One region of the Lacticaseibacillus thailandensis DSM 22698 genome, then DNA from elsewhere that is predicted to be linked to it. Evidence: predicted binding sites of a transcription regulator. Region 1 holds the regulator's gene; the other holds the start of a gene.

Region 1 (7,324 bases):
CGTACGGGCGCTACCATTTACGTACTCGTGGTTACACGTTGAATTTAAGTAAGGCGCGGCACCTACTCAACCAGGCCGGTTACCGGATGGGACGGCATGGTTACCGCACCGATCCCCAGGGACACCCGCTGACCATTCACTTGGCGGTGATGCAGGGTGATGCTACGACTGACGCCATGAATACAGACTTCATTCAGCAATGGAAGAAGGTGGGCCTACGCGTGAAGCTCACGACCGGGCGCCCAATCGAAATGAATGCCTTTTATAAGTTGGTGGCGGCCAACCCGAAGAATGTTGATGCGTTCATTGGTTCCTGGTCACTCAGCTCCGAGCCTTCGCCGATGAGTCTGTACGGGCCGGCAGCACCCTATAACTTTAGTCGGTTTGCCACGGCGCGGAATACGCAATTGTTGCAGCAAATCGACAGTGCGCGGGCATTTAATGAGCGTTACCGCATCGCGGCCTTGCACCGCTGGCAGCGGTACATGCTCAATCAGGCCGCAGTCGTCCCGCTGACGTACGGGGTGACGTTGGTACCCACAAGTACGCGGGTGCGCAACTTGGCGCTGACGCCAGATCATACGAACTTTGGTCAGTGGCAGCAAGTAGCCGTGACACGTGCCCGGCGGTAATTGTGGCTGCATACCAAACTGCAGTTACGCGGGTATCATAGCCAGCTCGGGACCGGTAAGTTATAATATGACCTAAGTATAAAAAAGGGGGCCCGGGGCATGATGCAACTAATACAAAAATTATACGGGCCCTTTTTTGCGGCGGGTGACTGGCACGCCGCCATTTTAACGGGTTCCGGCTTACTTACCATCCTGATGCTCGCCGTTATGGAGTGCCTTTTGTCTGTGGATAACGCGGTGGTCCTGGCCGCACAAACGCAGGGCTTACACAACCAAAGCTTGGAAAAGAAGGCCCTCATTTATGGTTTATGGGGTGCTTACCTGTTCCGGTTCATTGCAATTGGCATGGGGACGTACCTCATGCGTTTTTGGGGCATCAAGGCGTTGGGCGCGGCCTACTTGCTCTATATGTCGGTGCACTTTTTCTACCAGCAACATCATCCCAGCAGTGAAGCAACTGCAACCAAGCCGCGCAAACGCCGCTCATTTTGGGGCACGGTGCTAACCGTGGAGCTCATGGACATCGTCTTTTCGGTTGATTCAATTTTGACGGCGTTGGCCATCGATAGTAATCCGGTCATCGTGCTCCTGGGCGGGTGCATTGGTATTCTTGCAATGCGCTTTGTCGCCCAGTTGATGATTACGCTGATTGCGCGTATTCCGGAACTCCTGTACATGGCGTACGTGTTGATTGCGGTGATTGCGGTCAAGCTGTTTCTCAGTCTGCCCCAAATCAATATTGAGATCCCGAACGTGCTTTTCAGCATCTTTGTGCTGCTGGCCTTTGTAGTGACCATTTTGTGGCACCAGCGCACCCAGAAACGTAAACACATTCACTAGATAAGGAACAAATTAATGGACGGATTATTACCAATTAACAAACCACGGGGGCTGACTAGCGCTGACGTGGTCTACCAAGTGCGTAAGATTTTGCACATCAAAAAAATTGGCCATAGCGGCACACTGGATCCCAACGTGGACGGCGTACTGCCCCTGGCTATTGGTACGGCGACGAAGGCCATCACGCAGTTGCAAAGCGGTGGTAAGGTCTACACCGGTGCCGTCACGCTGGGGTTTGCCACCACCACTGAGGACCTGGACGGGGAGGTCGTCGAGCGGACGCCCTTAACCGCGCCCCTTGCCGATGCGGCCATTGACGCGGCCATGCAGACTTTTGTCGGCGACATCATCCAGGTGGCGCCGCTTTATTCCGCAGTGCGCGTCAACGGCCGGCGGTTGTATGAATACGCGCGGGCGGGGGAACCAGTCACACGGCCTGAACGCCACGCCCACGTCAGTGAATTTGTGCGCACCGGCCCGACGAGCTTCGACGCTACGGCGGGTACACAGTCGTTTACTTTTCGGGCGACCGTCAGCAAGGGTACCTACATTCGCACCCTGTCGGTGGACTTAGGTCGCAAGTTGGGCCTCGCTGCCGTCATGAGCCAGTTAACCCGGCAACAGAGTGGCGGGTTCACGCTAGCGGATTGTGTGACGCTTGACGAGTTACAGACCGCCGCGGCTGCAGGTACCGTTAACCAATTGATTGATGGCGTTGATTGGGCTTACGCTCAGTTGCCGGCCGTTGACCTCACGCCTGCTCAATGGGAAATCGTTGGTCACGGGCACTCGTTTTTAGCGGATGGTTTAACTGCCCCGCGCGTGCGCGTGTACTGGCAGGACGTTATGAAGGGCGTTTACCGGCTTGTCGATGGCGCCTACAAACCTGAGACGATGTATCTGGGTAATGTGGTGCCGCGGACAGCGGGCCGGCAACGCCCACGACAGAAATAGGGGAATTAGTTTGCAAAGAATTGATATTACTAAACCATTAACGGATGCCGAACGCCCAAGCGGACCCATCGTTTTGACGCTAGGCTTTTTTGATGGTGTTCACCGCGGGCACCAGACCGTGATCAAACGTGCCCGGGCCTTGGCGGACACGCGCCACGTGCCGTTAGCGTTGATGACGTTCGATGTGCACCCGTCCATCGTCTATGGTGGTGCCGACGCGTCTACGTTCAAGTACCTGTCCACGTTGGCGCGCAAAGAGGAGTTGGCGGACCAACTGGGCGTCGACATTTTTTACGTGGCGCACTTTACACCGTCGTTCGCCCGGTTAGCGCCCCAAGAATTTGTGGATCAGTACCTGGTCGGATTGAAGGCAGTGGTTGTGGTGGCCGGGTTTGACTATACATATGGTCCCCATGACGTTGCCAACATGGCACTATTGCCGCAATACGCTGCGGGCCGGTTTGAGGTGGTCACGGTGCCCGAGCAGACGTTGGCGGGTGCCAAGATCAGTTCCACCCGTATTCGCACGGCGTTGACCGCCGGTGACGTTGACTTGGCGGCAACCCTGCTGGGGTACGACTACCAGACTTCGGGCACCGTTGTTCATGGTGAAGCCCGTGGTCGCGAGTTGGGCTTCCCCACGCTCAACATCGAAACACCCGTGCACGAGTGGCTTCCCGGTGTTGGGGTATACGTTAACCGCGTTTACGTTCAGGGACGGTGGTATGACGGGATGGCGTCCGTAGGCTACAACGTTACCTTTGGTGCTGGCCGGGCCCTGACGGTGGAGATCAACCTCTTTGATTTTGACGCCCAGGTATACGGTGAGACCGTCAAAGTGGCCTGGTGTCACCGGTTGCGTGGTGAGGTGAAGTTTGTCGACGCTGACGGGCTGATCAAGCAATTGCAACAAGATGAGGTGCATAGCCGTGCGTTCTTGGCGGATCACCCATGGTAATTAACGCGCAGCAGGACGCGCGGACGGGGCATAAGTCCGACTTAGGGCTGAATTTTCGGCATTTTAGCAACCGCACGTTGACATTGCTAATCACTGGTTGTATATTATTGGTGTTAGCACTTAGAAAGTATGAGTGCTAATTCCGGAGGTGAGGACATGTTAACAGAACGGGAGCTGATGGTGCTCAAAGATATCATCAAGCTGTACACGGAGACGGGCCAGCCCGTGGGGAGTAAAACCCTCATGACGTCGTTACCCATCCATGTGAGTTCAGCAACCATCCGTAACGACATGGCCGCGCTGGAGGACGCTGGGTTGATCCGTAAGACCCATAGTAGTTCTGGTCGGGTACCAAGTTCGGCTGGTTATCGGTATTACCTTGATAACATGCTGACCCCGGCCCGGGTGCCAGAACGGGAGATGCAGACGATCCGTCAGTCCTTCGGGAACGACTTTGGCCGTATCGACGAGATTATTGAGCAGTCGGCGCGGATCCTGTCCAACTTAACCAGCTACACTGCCATTACCCTGGGACCCGAGGTGGCTAACCTGACCCTTGAAGGCTTCAGGCTAGTGCCGCTCGGCAACCATCAGGTCATGGCCATCATTGTGGCTAGTGATGGGAGCGTGCAGAACCAGGTATTCACGTTGCCGCGGGAGTTGGCATCCGAGCAGGTGGAGAAGGCCATCCGCATTATCAACGACCAGCTAGTAGGCGAAAGCCTGACCACCGTGGCGCAAAAGTTGCGGACCGATGTTCCCGCTATGTTGATGCAGCAACTGCAGACGCCGCAGGGCTTCCTGGATGCTTTTGGCGATGTCCTGCGGAAGGCAGTCAGCGAGCGGTTTTACGTTGGCGGCCGGTTGAACCTGATGGACTACTTTGGCTCCGACAATTTGAACGAGCTCAAGCAGATCTACCGGTTAATTGACCGACAGGACGAGCTCAACGAGTTACTGGACACCCACACCGATGACGATGCGGCCCAGCGACCAATCTCGGTCCGGCTGGGTTCGGAGTTATCCGACCAATCCCTGCGTAATCTCAGCTTGATTACGGCGCGGTACTCGGTGAACGATCACGGTCAGGGGATGATTGCCATCCTGGGGCCAAAGTCGATGCCGTACTCGAAGATGATCGGTTTACTGGAAGCGTTCAGAACGGAATTAGCCTCACGCTTAACTAACTACTATGACCACCATTGAGGTGGGTCTGGAAAGGAGCACCACAATGTCCAAAAAGGAAGGGCAACAGCCCGAATCAGGTGCTGACGTCGCCAAAGAAAATTTGGAGCGGTCGGCAGAAGACTTGGAGCACTTGATTGCTGCTGACAGTCCCGACGCCGAGGCCACGAAGCAATTACAGGCCGAGCGGGACGAGCTCGAGGATAATTACCTGCGAGCAGCAGCAGAAATCAAGAACATGAACGCCCGGTTCAAGAAGGAGCGTGAACAACTGGCCCGTTACGACGGTCAGAAGGTCATTACGGCGATTTTGCCGTCGCTGGATAACCTGGAACGGGCCCTGGCAACTGAGGTGACCGATCCGGCCGCCGAACAGTTGAAGCAGGGGGTTTCGATGGTGGCTAGTCACCTTCAGCAAGCCCTCAAGGAAGCCGGGGTCACCGAAATCCAGGCGGAAGGGTCAAAGTTTGACCCTAACGTGCATCAAGCTGTGCAGACCATTACGGCGGATGACCAGCATCCGGCCGACACGGTGGCGCAGGTTCTGCAAAAGGGTTACCAGTTGCATGACCGGGTTTTGCGTCCAGCCATGGTAGTTGTTGCTAAATAAAATAGTTAATTAAATTTAAGGAGTAAATCAATATGGCAAAGATTATTGGTATTGACTTAGGTACTACTAACAGTGCCGTCGCCGTCCTTGAAGGTGGCGAACCCAAGATTATCACCAACCCAGAAGGTAACCGGACGACCCCGTCCGTGGTTGCGTTTAAGGATGGCGAGATCCAGGTTGGTGAAGTGGCTAAGCGTCAGGCAATCACTAACCCCGACACCATTATTTCAATTAAGCGGCACATGGGTGAAGCAGGTTACAAGGTCAAGGTCGGCGATAAGGAATACACGCCGCAAGAAATCTCGGCCATGATTTTACAGTACATCAAGAAGTTTGCTGAGGACTACCTCGGTGAAGACGTGACACAAGCGGTCATCACCGTACCGGCCTACTTCAACGACAGCCAGCGTCAGGCCACTAAGGATGCCGGCAAGATTGCGGGTTTGGACGTTAAGCGGATCGTTAACGAACCAACTGCTTCCGCTTTGGCATACGGCCTGGACAAGTCTGACGACGACGAGAAGGTTTTGGTTTACGACCTTGGTGGTGGGACGTTTGATGTTTCCATCCTGCAGTTAGGTGACGGTGTCTTCGAAGTATTGTCCACGAACGGTGATACCCACCTCGGTGGTGATGACTTTGATAACAAGATCATCGACTGGTTGGTTGAAGGCTTCAAGGCTGACAACGGCGTGGACTTGTCCAAGGACAAGATGGCAATGCAGCGGTTGAAGGATGCAGCCGAAAAGGCCAAGAAGGATCTGTCTGGTGTTTCTCAGACCCAGATTTCCCTGCCATTCATTTCAGCTGGTGCTAACGGTCCACTGCACTTGGAGAAGACGTTGACCCGGGCTCAGTTCGACGAAATGACGGCTGACCTGGTTGAAAAGACGCGGATTCCAGTGCAGAACGCCTTGAAGGATGCCGGCTTGTCCAACGGTGACATCGATAAGGTTATCCTGAACGGTGGTTCGACCCGGATCCCGGCCGTTCAGGAAGCCGTTAAGAACTGGACGGGTAAGGAACCTGACCACTCCATCAACCCAGATGAAGCCGTGGCCTTAGGTGCCGCTATCCAGGGTGGTGTCATTTCCGGTGACGTGAAGGACGTTGTGCTGTTGGACGTTACGCCACTGTCCTTGGGGATTGAAACCATGGGTGGTGTCTTCACCAAGTTGATCGACCGTAACACCACGATTCCAACCAGCAAGTCGCAAGTCTTCAGTACGGCGGCGGACAACCAGTCAGCCGTTGATATCCACGTGCTCCAGGGTGAACGCCCAATGGCCGCGGACAACAAGACTTTGGGGCGGTTCCAGCTGTCGGACATTCCGGCGGCACCACGTGGTGTGCCACAAATCGAAGTTAAGTTCGACATTGATAAGAACGGGATCGTGCAGGTATCCGCCAAGGATATGGGCACTGGCAAGTCCCAGAACATCACCATCAAGAGTTCGTCAGGTCTGTCTGATGAAGAAATCGACCGCATGGTGAAGGAAGCTGAAGCCAACGCGGACGCCGACAAGAAGCGTAAGGAAGAGGTTGACCTGAAGAACGAAGTCGACCAACTCCTGTTCCAGACCGACAAGACCCTGAAGGACGTTAAGGGCAAGGTTGACGATGCCGACATCAAGAAGGCTGAGGATGCTCGCGATGAGCTGAAGAAGGCCCAGGAGAAGAACGACATTGACGCCATGAAGGAAAAGAAGGACGCGCTGAACAAGATCGTCCAGGACATGACGGTCAAGTTGTACCAGCAGGCCCAGGCCGCGCAGTCCGGCGCAGCTGGTGCTGGTAGCGCCGCTGGCAGCGATGCCGGTAGCAGCGCCAACAGTGCTGATGGCAAGGATGACGATACCATTAACGGCGAATATACCGATACTGATGACGGCGACAAGAAGTAATTAACGTGGCAAAACGGGCCAAGGCCGCTCATGGCGGGCCTTGGTCTTTTGCTATGGTTGTACCTGTGTTAAATTAGATGGGTATGTATTACTAGAATTTGGAAACCCGATTTTGGGGAGGCAAAGATGGCTGATAAAGATTACTACGAGATTTTAGGTGTTAGCCGGGACGCCAGTGAAGATGAAATTCGTAAGGCGTACCGGAAGATGTCTAAGAAGTACCACCCAGATATCAACCACG
Region 2 (7,324 bases), 240 kb from region 1:
GCCATGGACGGCGTTACAATTCCGAAACGCTCGAAGTGACCTATAAAGGCAAGAACATTTCTGAAGTGTTGGACATGACCGTCAATGAGGCCGTGAAGTTTTTTGCCCCAATTCCTAAGATTGCACGGAAATTGCAGACCATTGTCGACGTTGGCTTGGGTTACGTCTCCCTAGGTCAATCCGCTACCACTTTGTCTGGTGGTGAAGCGCAGCGGATGAAGCTCGCTAGTGAGCTGCAGAAAAAGAGTACGGGTAAGAACTTCTACATTTTGGATGAACCCACCACGGGGCTCCACACTGATGACATTGGCCGGTTAATGGGCGTTTTACAGCGCTTGGTCGATGAGGGCAACACCGTGCTGGTCATCGAGCACAACCTGGACGTCATTAAGTGTGCCGACTGGGTCATCGACCTCGGTCCCGAGGGTGGCGATGGCGGTGGTACCGTCGTGGCTACGGGGACGCCGGAGCAGATCGCCGCGGTGCCGGCAAGTTACACGGGCCAGTACTTGGGCCCCATGCTTAAGCGTGACAAAGCGCGGGCGGCAGCGCAGGCGAAAAAATAACGGAATGCGCTTGCATTTCAGCGGTTAGACGGGCACAATGCCAGTAAAGGCAAATTGGAGGTATTGACCATGATGTTTAACACGCGCAGGGCCTGGGGCTTCGACTGGGGCGAATTACTGACGGGAGTGCTGTTCATTGTCGCTGGTATTTTCTTCATCCGGCATCCGCAGATCGGTTTGGTGACGTTGACGCTACTATTCGCGAGCGTGGCGATTATCCGGGGAATCACCGTTCTGGCGGGATTCTCGCACTTACGTGAGTTTAACCGGCGCCTGTCCTGGTTGTCACTGCTTTCAGGGCTCGTGGATTTAGTCCTTGGTGTGTTGTTCCTATTCAACGTACCAGCAGGCATTGCGGGTCTGACGGCACTGTTTGCGGTGTGGTTCCTAATCGATTCGGTGGCCAACCTGCTAAACGTCGGGCACCTGCGCAACTTTGGTACTGGGTGGATGCTGGTCTCAATCGTGTTGGACGTCCTGACCTTGCTGGTCGCACTCCTGCTGTTCATGCAGCCGGTGCTGGCCGCAGTATCCTTGGCCAGCATCGTCTCCATCTACCTGATTTTGTTTGGCATTAACGCCATCCTGGTCGCGTTTGCGCGGGCACAGTAGGCGATTTCTGTTACGTATATGTATGCGCCATTACTACGGTCAGTGGTAATGGCTTTTCTTTGCACTGAGTTGGGCCCTTGGACGCGGCGTCAATTTGGTATACTGTTATACGGATAGGACGGAGGAAACTGACAATGGCGGAAAAAATGGAAATTGTCATTATTTCGGGAATGTCTGGCGCCGGCAAAACGGTTGCCATGCAGTCTTTTGAAGACCTAGGTTATTTCTGTGTCGATAACATGCCCCCGGCACTGATGCCAAAATTTTGGGAACTCATGCAGCAAACGGGTAAGGTCAGCAAAGTTGCCCTGGTAGTTGACCTGCGTAGCCGTGCTTTTTACGACCAGATGGGTGATATTCTGGTCGATATGCGCGACAAGCCGGGGTTGACCCTCCGCATTCTCTTTCTAGATGCCACCGATTCTGAACTGGTTTCCCGGTATAAAGAGACGCGGCGTGCTCATCCGTTAGCGATGGATGGTCGGCTCATGGACGGCATCACTAAGGAACGGGACCTGTTGGGCGACTTGAAGCGCCACGCTGACCTAGTGATCGACACCACCACGTTGACGCCGCGCGCATTGCGTGAACGGCTGTTTGCCGAGTTCAAGACCCAGAAGCAAACTACATTCCATGTCGAAGTCATGAGCTTTGGCTTTAAGTACGGGTTGCCAATCGACGCGGATATCGTAATGGACGTACGGTTCTTACCCAATCCCTTCTATATTCCGGAACTGAAGCAAGAAACTGGTCTGGACAAGGGTGTGTATGATTACGTCATGGGTAACCCGCTAGCCGCAAAGTTTTATCAGCAATATATTACGATGCTGGATACGATTATGCCGGCGTACGTAAAGGAAGGCAAGACTAGCCTGACGATTGCCATTGGTTGTACTGGTGGGCAGCACCGGAGCGTCGCCTTTGCCCGGCGGATTGGCGAACACCTGCGCAAGCACTACACGGTCGATATTTCGCACCGGGACGTCAATAAGCATAAAGAAGGGGTGAACCGGTCATGAGCGATTTGGAGGAGATTAAGTTGGTTCATGCGCGGCGCCCGAAAGTTGTGGTTATTGGTGGGGGTACCGGCCTACCTGTCATTGTGAAGAGTCTGCATGAGCAGGATGCTGACGTCACTGCGGTGGTAACCGTCGCCGATGACGGGGGTTCTAGTGGTATCATCCGCAATTACATTAACGTGGTCCCACCTGGTGATATTCGCAACGTCTTGGTGGCTCTGTCAGACCAGCCGCAGTTATACCGGGATCTTTTTCAGTACCGGTTTAATAGTGACGATTCGTTTTTCAGCGGTCATGCACTGGGTAATCTGGTAATCGCGGCTTTGGCCGAAATGCGCGGTGGGGTGTTTGCGGCCGTGCAGGAGCTGAGCAAGATACTCAAAGTTGATGGGCACGTCTACCCGGCGAGCAACACGCCGTTGACCCTGAACGCGCAGTTCAGTGACGGGTCGACCCTGGCTGGTGAGGCGGAAATTACGGCGGCCGGTAAGCATATCCAGCGAGTGTGGGTCACGCCTAACGATGGGGATGCTTCGCAAGGAGCGTTGCCGATGGCTGAACCCCAGGTGATTAGTGCCATTATGGATGCGGACGTGGTGGTTTTAGGCCCGGGGAGTTTGTTTACCAGCATTTTGCCGAACCTGATGATCCATAATCTGGGCCAGACGGTTTTAAAGACCAAAGCAGAAGTGATTTACATCGTTAACATCATGACCCAAAAGGGCGAGACTGAGGGCTTCACTGATGCCGACCACGTACGGGTATTGGAACGGCATTTGGGGCAAAAGTTTGTGGATACCGTCCTGGTCAACATCGAGCCGGTACCGGCTGACTATTTGGACCGTGACCGTTACGTGGAAATTTCCACACCGGTGCAGTCCGACTACGCTAGCCTCCGGGCGATGGGGTGTCGGGTGATTTCATCTGACTTCCTGAAGCTCCGCGACGGTGGGGTGTTCCACGATGGACAAAAGGTAGCACGAGAAATTTTGAACCTGGAGTTACAGGTGGGTTCACAGCGAAGGGGTTGATCCCGTGGCGAGTTTTGCCAGTTTGGTCAAAAAAGAACTAACGCAGTTAGAGGTGCACCCAGAACACGCGAAGGCCGAACTGTCGGCGTTGATCCGGATGAATGGTACGTTGACTATCATTCGCCACCAGCTGGGGTTAGACGTGGTCACGGAAAATCCGGCGATTGCGCGCCGCATTTACTCGCTAATTAAGCAGGTCTACCATCAGGAAGCTACTTTGAGCGTGCGGCGCAAAATGAAGCTGAAGAAGAATAATCAGTACGTGGTGCGGCTGGTCCAGGGCGTGCAGCCCATGCTGCAGGATATGGATATTTTGGCCGCCACGGGGTTGACGATCAACACGTCGATCTCAGACGCCATCATGTCAGAGCCACAGCGGATGCGTTCGTATTTGCGCGGTGCGTTTTTAGCGGGCGGTTCGGTCAACAACCCCGAGACCAGTAGCTACCATCTGGAGATTTATTCCCTGTATGAGGACCACAACGCCGACATTTTGACCATGATGAACCACTTTCATTTGAATGCCCGGGCGGTCCAACGCCGCAGTGGGTTCATTGCCTACCTTAAAGAGGCGGAAAAAATTGCCGATTTTCTCAACGTTATTGGTGCTACGAGTGCCATGTTGAAGTTTGAGGATGTCCGCATCATTCGCGATATGCGTAATTCGGTTAACCGGCTGGTGAATAGCGAAACGGCCAACTTGAACAAGACCATTGACGCGGCACAGCGCCAAATCGAAAACATTAACTTCCTTGCCGAGACGGTGGGATTAGACAACCTCCCACCACGGTTACGGGAGACCGCGACTTTGCGGTTGGCCCATCCCGATGTGTCACTGCAGGAGCTGGGGGAAATGGCCCCCGGCGGCGTCATTTCCAAGTCGGGTATTAACCACCGGCTGCGCAAGCTCAACGAAATGGCGGACCGGGTTCGTCATGAGGGAACGTAGACTGCGGTACGTGGTCACCAACAAAATCACGTTTGTGGAAAGTTATTCATAATACATGGTTGCATTTTTCTTGCCAGTTCGATAATATAGTTAAGTACTTTTGCGCGGTTAGTGTAATGGATCGCACGTGAGATTCCGGTTCTCGAAATCCGGGTTCGACTCCCGGGCTGCGCAGTATAGAGGTATTTAACGCAAAGTACCGCAAAGAAAAGTCTGAGCAATCAGGCTTTTTTTAGCGCAAAAAAAGTGTTTGCCTATCGTTAACGGTTTTTAGGGGACTTTCAACGCCGTTGTTTGCATGCTACCAGGGGTGGGGTCGTTTTTGCTAATCTTAGTCCTAGTTCGGTAGGTACAAAGTAGTGACAGTAAGAGTTGAGATTACCACGAGTAAAGCATTGTTTAATGAGAATGACGGATGACGGTAGAGACGCAAATATTTTGGGGCCGGGTAACGTAGGTGAGGTTTATGCCAAATTAGTTTGACCTTTGCTGACGTTTAGTGTACTCTTAGCACTGTAACCTAAATAGTGCTAAAATTAATGTATCAACCAAAGGGGGACAAACCATGCTTGTACCTACAGTTATTGAGCAAACAAGTCGGGGCGAACGTGCTTACGACATCTATTCCCGTCTGTTAAAGGACCGGATCATCATGCTGTCTGGTGAAATCAACGACCAGATGGCTAATTCCATCATTGCACAGTTGCTGTTCTTGGACGCGCAGGACAACACTAAGGACATTTACCTCTACATCAATTCTCCAGGTGGGGTCATTACTTCCGGCCTGGCGATCTTGGACACGATGAACTTCATCAAGTCCGATGTGCAGACGATTGCCATTGGTATGGCTGCCTCCATGGCCAGTGTGCTGTTGGCATGTGGGACGAAGGGCAAGCGGTTTGCTTTGCCTAACTCCGAAGTTTTGATTCACCAGCCACTTGGTGGTGCCCAGGGCCAGCAGACTGAAATCGAAATTGCTGCCAAGCAAATTCTGAAGGCTCGTGAGAAGCTGACGAAGATGCTGGCTGATGCTTCTGGCCAAGACATTGAGAAGGTCCGTGCAGATACTGAACGTGACCACTACTTGTCTGCCCAGGAAGCTAAGGATTATGGCTTGATCGATGACATTCTGGTTAACAAGAACAAGGATCAGTAATCGGATCGTTTTGATTAAGAGTAAAAGCATCGCCATTCGTTGGGCGATGCTTTTTTGTTTGCCCATTACGGCTTCAGTGATGGATGGCGGAGGGACAATTTCCGACCCATGGGGCAAGAATTGACCAATTATTAAAGTAGAATTAGTCGGTCGACGAACTTCGAACTGGCCAAGTGGGGGTAAATGGCCCTCCCTACGAGCAAAAACACGAACTTTGTTTGTGAAATGGACAGATAGTCTACGTAAAGCCGAATTTTTGGGCGCTTTTGCGCGCGTTTAACCGGTAAAAGGTTGATTATGGCGGTTGCCGTGCTATAATTATAACCGTTGGTAAGGAGAGCGGATACAGACCGGTAATCCTTAATTTTTTTGTTGACGATGGGTCACTATGTGGGCCTGTTGGCCGCATAATGTCCCACTCGAAGAAGGAACAAACGATGAACTCAGAGTTCGCATGGCTGGGATCGATCGCGCCCGATATGGTCGCGGTAGTGACGAAACGCTATCAGATTCTTCAGTACGTTAGTTGGATGGAACCGGTGGGAAGACGTTCACTTGCCGACCAAATGCACGTGTCGGAACGGATTATGCGTACGGACATTGATTTTCTGCGGCAGCAAGGATTGCTCGACAGCTCCAAAAGTGGGGTGGTGCTGACTGCGCGGGGACGGGATGTTTTCACCAGTATGGATCAGTTCATGAACGAGATGCTTGGTGTTCAGGATAGTGAGAAACAACTAGCTGAACGTTTGGGAATCGATCATGTGTTGATCGTACCTGGTGATGCCGATCAAAGTGCACGGGTTTTGGATGACATGGGTACGGCGTTAGCACAAACCATGCAAGTGATGTTGCCGTTAGGTGAGCAAATTATCGCGGTCATGGGTGGTACGACGTTAGCACGAGCTGCTAGTCGGATGAACTTCCAGTTGTCTGCCGGCCGAGAACTGACCTTTGTCCCCGCACGGGGCGGGGTTGGTGAGACGGTCGCCATTCAAGCCAACTCAGTGGCGGCGGCGATGGCCCAGTCGACCGGGGGCACTTACCGGGTGTTGTACATTCCGGAAAATGTCAGCGAGGAGACTTACCAGCCGTTACTCAATGAGCCGAGCGTTAAGGAAGTCTTAGCACTCATTGACAAGAGCTCGGTAGTCATTCATAGTGTAGGGGAAGCGTTAGCAATGGCAGAACGCCGACGGATGTCGGATGATATTTTGCAATTGCTGCGCGACCATCACGCGGTGGCCGAAGCGTTTGGTACGTTTTTTGACGCGGCGGGCAACGTGGTGTATAAGATCCCGAAAATCGGTTTGAGGATTAAGGATCTTGATCAAATTCCGTATGTCTTTGCAATTGCGGGTGGCCAGAGCAAGGCCCAAGCAATTCAGGCGTACATGCAACACGCACCTAAGCAAACGTGGTTGATCACGGATGCGGGTGCTGCACAATCGATTTTAATGGGTTAGACGCCCTTTAAAATAAAACTTTTTTATTTCCTAAAGGAGGAAATTTTAGCATGACTGTTAAGATTGGTATCAACGGTTTCGGCCGTATCGGTCGTTTGGCTTTCCGTCGGATTCACGAATTGGGTGCTAAGTCCAGCGACATTGAAGTTGTCGCTATCAACGACTTGACTACTCCAGCATTGTTGGCACACCTTCTTAAGTACGACTCAACCCACGGTACTTTCCCTGGCGAAGTTAGTGCTACTGACCACTCCATCGTTGTTGATGGTAAGGAATACCCTGTTTACGCTGAACCAGACGCAAACAACATTCCTTGGGTTAAGAACGACGGTGTTGACTACGTCCTTGAATGCACTGGCTTCTACACTTCCGAAGAAAAGGCCCAGGCTCACATCAACGCTGGCGCAAAGCGTGTTCTGATTTCTGCTCCTGCCGGCAAGATCAAGACCATCGTTTACAACGTTAACCACGACAGCTTGGATGCAAATGACCGCATTGTTTCTGCTGGTTCTTGCACGACCAACT

What was found. The regulator HrcA, encoded in region 1, represses chaperone genes, less so after heat shock. The targets are predictions, from matches to a motif close to TTAGCACTCNNNNNNNNNGAGTGCTAA.
Region 2: a site for HrcA is predicted at 4,685-4,711, ahead of clpP (ATP-dependent Clp endopeptidase proteolytic subunit ClpP). Genes of this name have one in related genera too.

What each region holds. Positions count from the first base shown of each region.
Region 1 is NZ_AYZK01000001.1:521,360-528,683, reverse strand. It holds gene FD19_RS02355 (oligopeptide ABC transporter substrate-binding protein) at 1-632, shown strand, start outside; gene FD19_RS02350 (TerC family protein) at 735-1,472, shown strand; gene truB (tRNA pseudouridine(55) synthase TruB) at 1,488-2,426, shown strand; gene ribF (riboflavin biosynthesis protein RibF) at 2,437-3,384, shown strand; gene hrcA (heat-inducible transcriptional repressor HrcA) at 3,541-4,590, shown strand; gene grpE (nucleotide exchange factor GrpE) at 4,616-5,179, shown strand; gene dnaK (molecular chaperone DnaK) at 5,212-7,083, shown strand; gene dnaJ (molecular chaperone DnaJ) at 7,210-7,324, shown strand, end outside.
Region 2 is NZ_AYZK01000001.1:759,296-766,619, reverse strand. It holds gene uvrA (excinuclease ABC subunit UvrA) at 1-566, shown strand, start outside; gene FD19_RS03480 (HdeD family acid-resistance protein) at 636-1,178, shown strand; gene rapZ (RNase adapter RapZ) at 1,313-2,197, shown strand; gene FD19_RS03470 (gluconeogenesis factor YvcK family protein) at 2,194-3,228, shown strand; gene whiA (DNA-binding protein WhiA) at 3,233-4,177, shown strand; tRNA gene FD19_RS03460 (tRNA-Arg) at 4,280-4,351, shown strand; gene clpP (ATP-dependent Clp endopeptidase proteolytic subunit ClpP) at 4,743-5,333, shown strand; gene FD19_RS03450 (sugar-binding transcriptional regulator) at 5,771-6,799, shown strand; gene gap (type I glyceraldehyde-3-phosphate dehydrogenase) at 6,850-7,324, shown strand, end outside.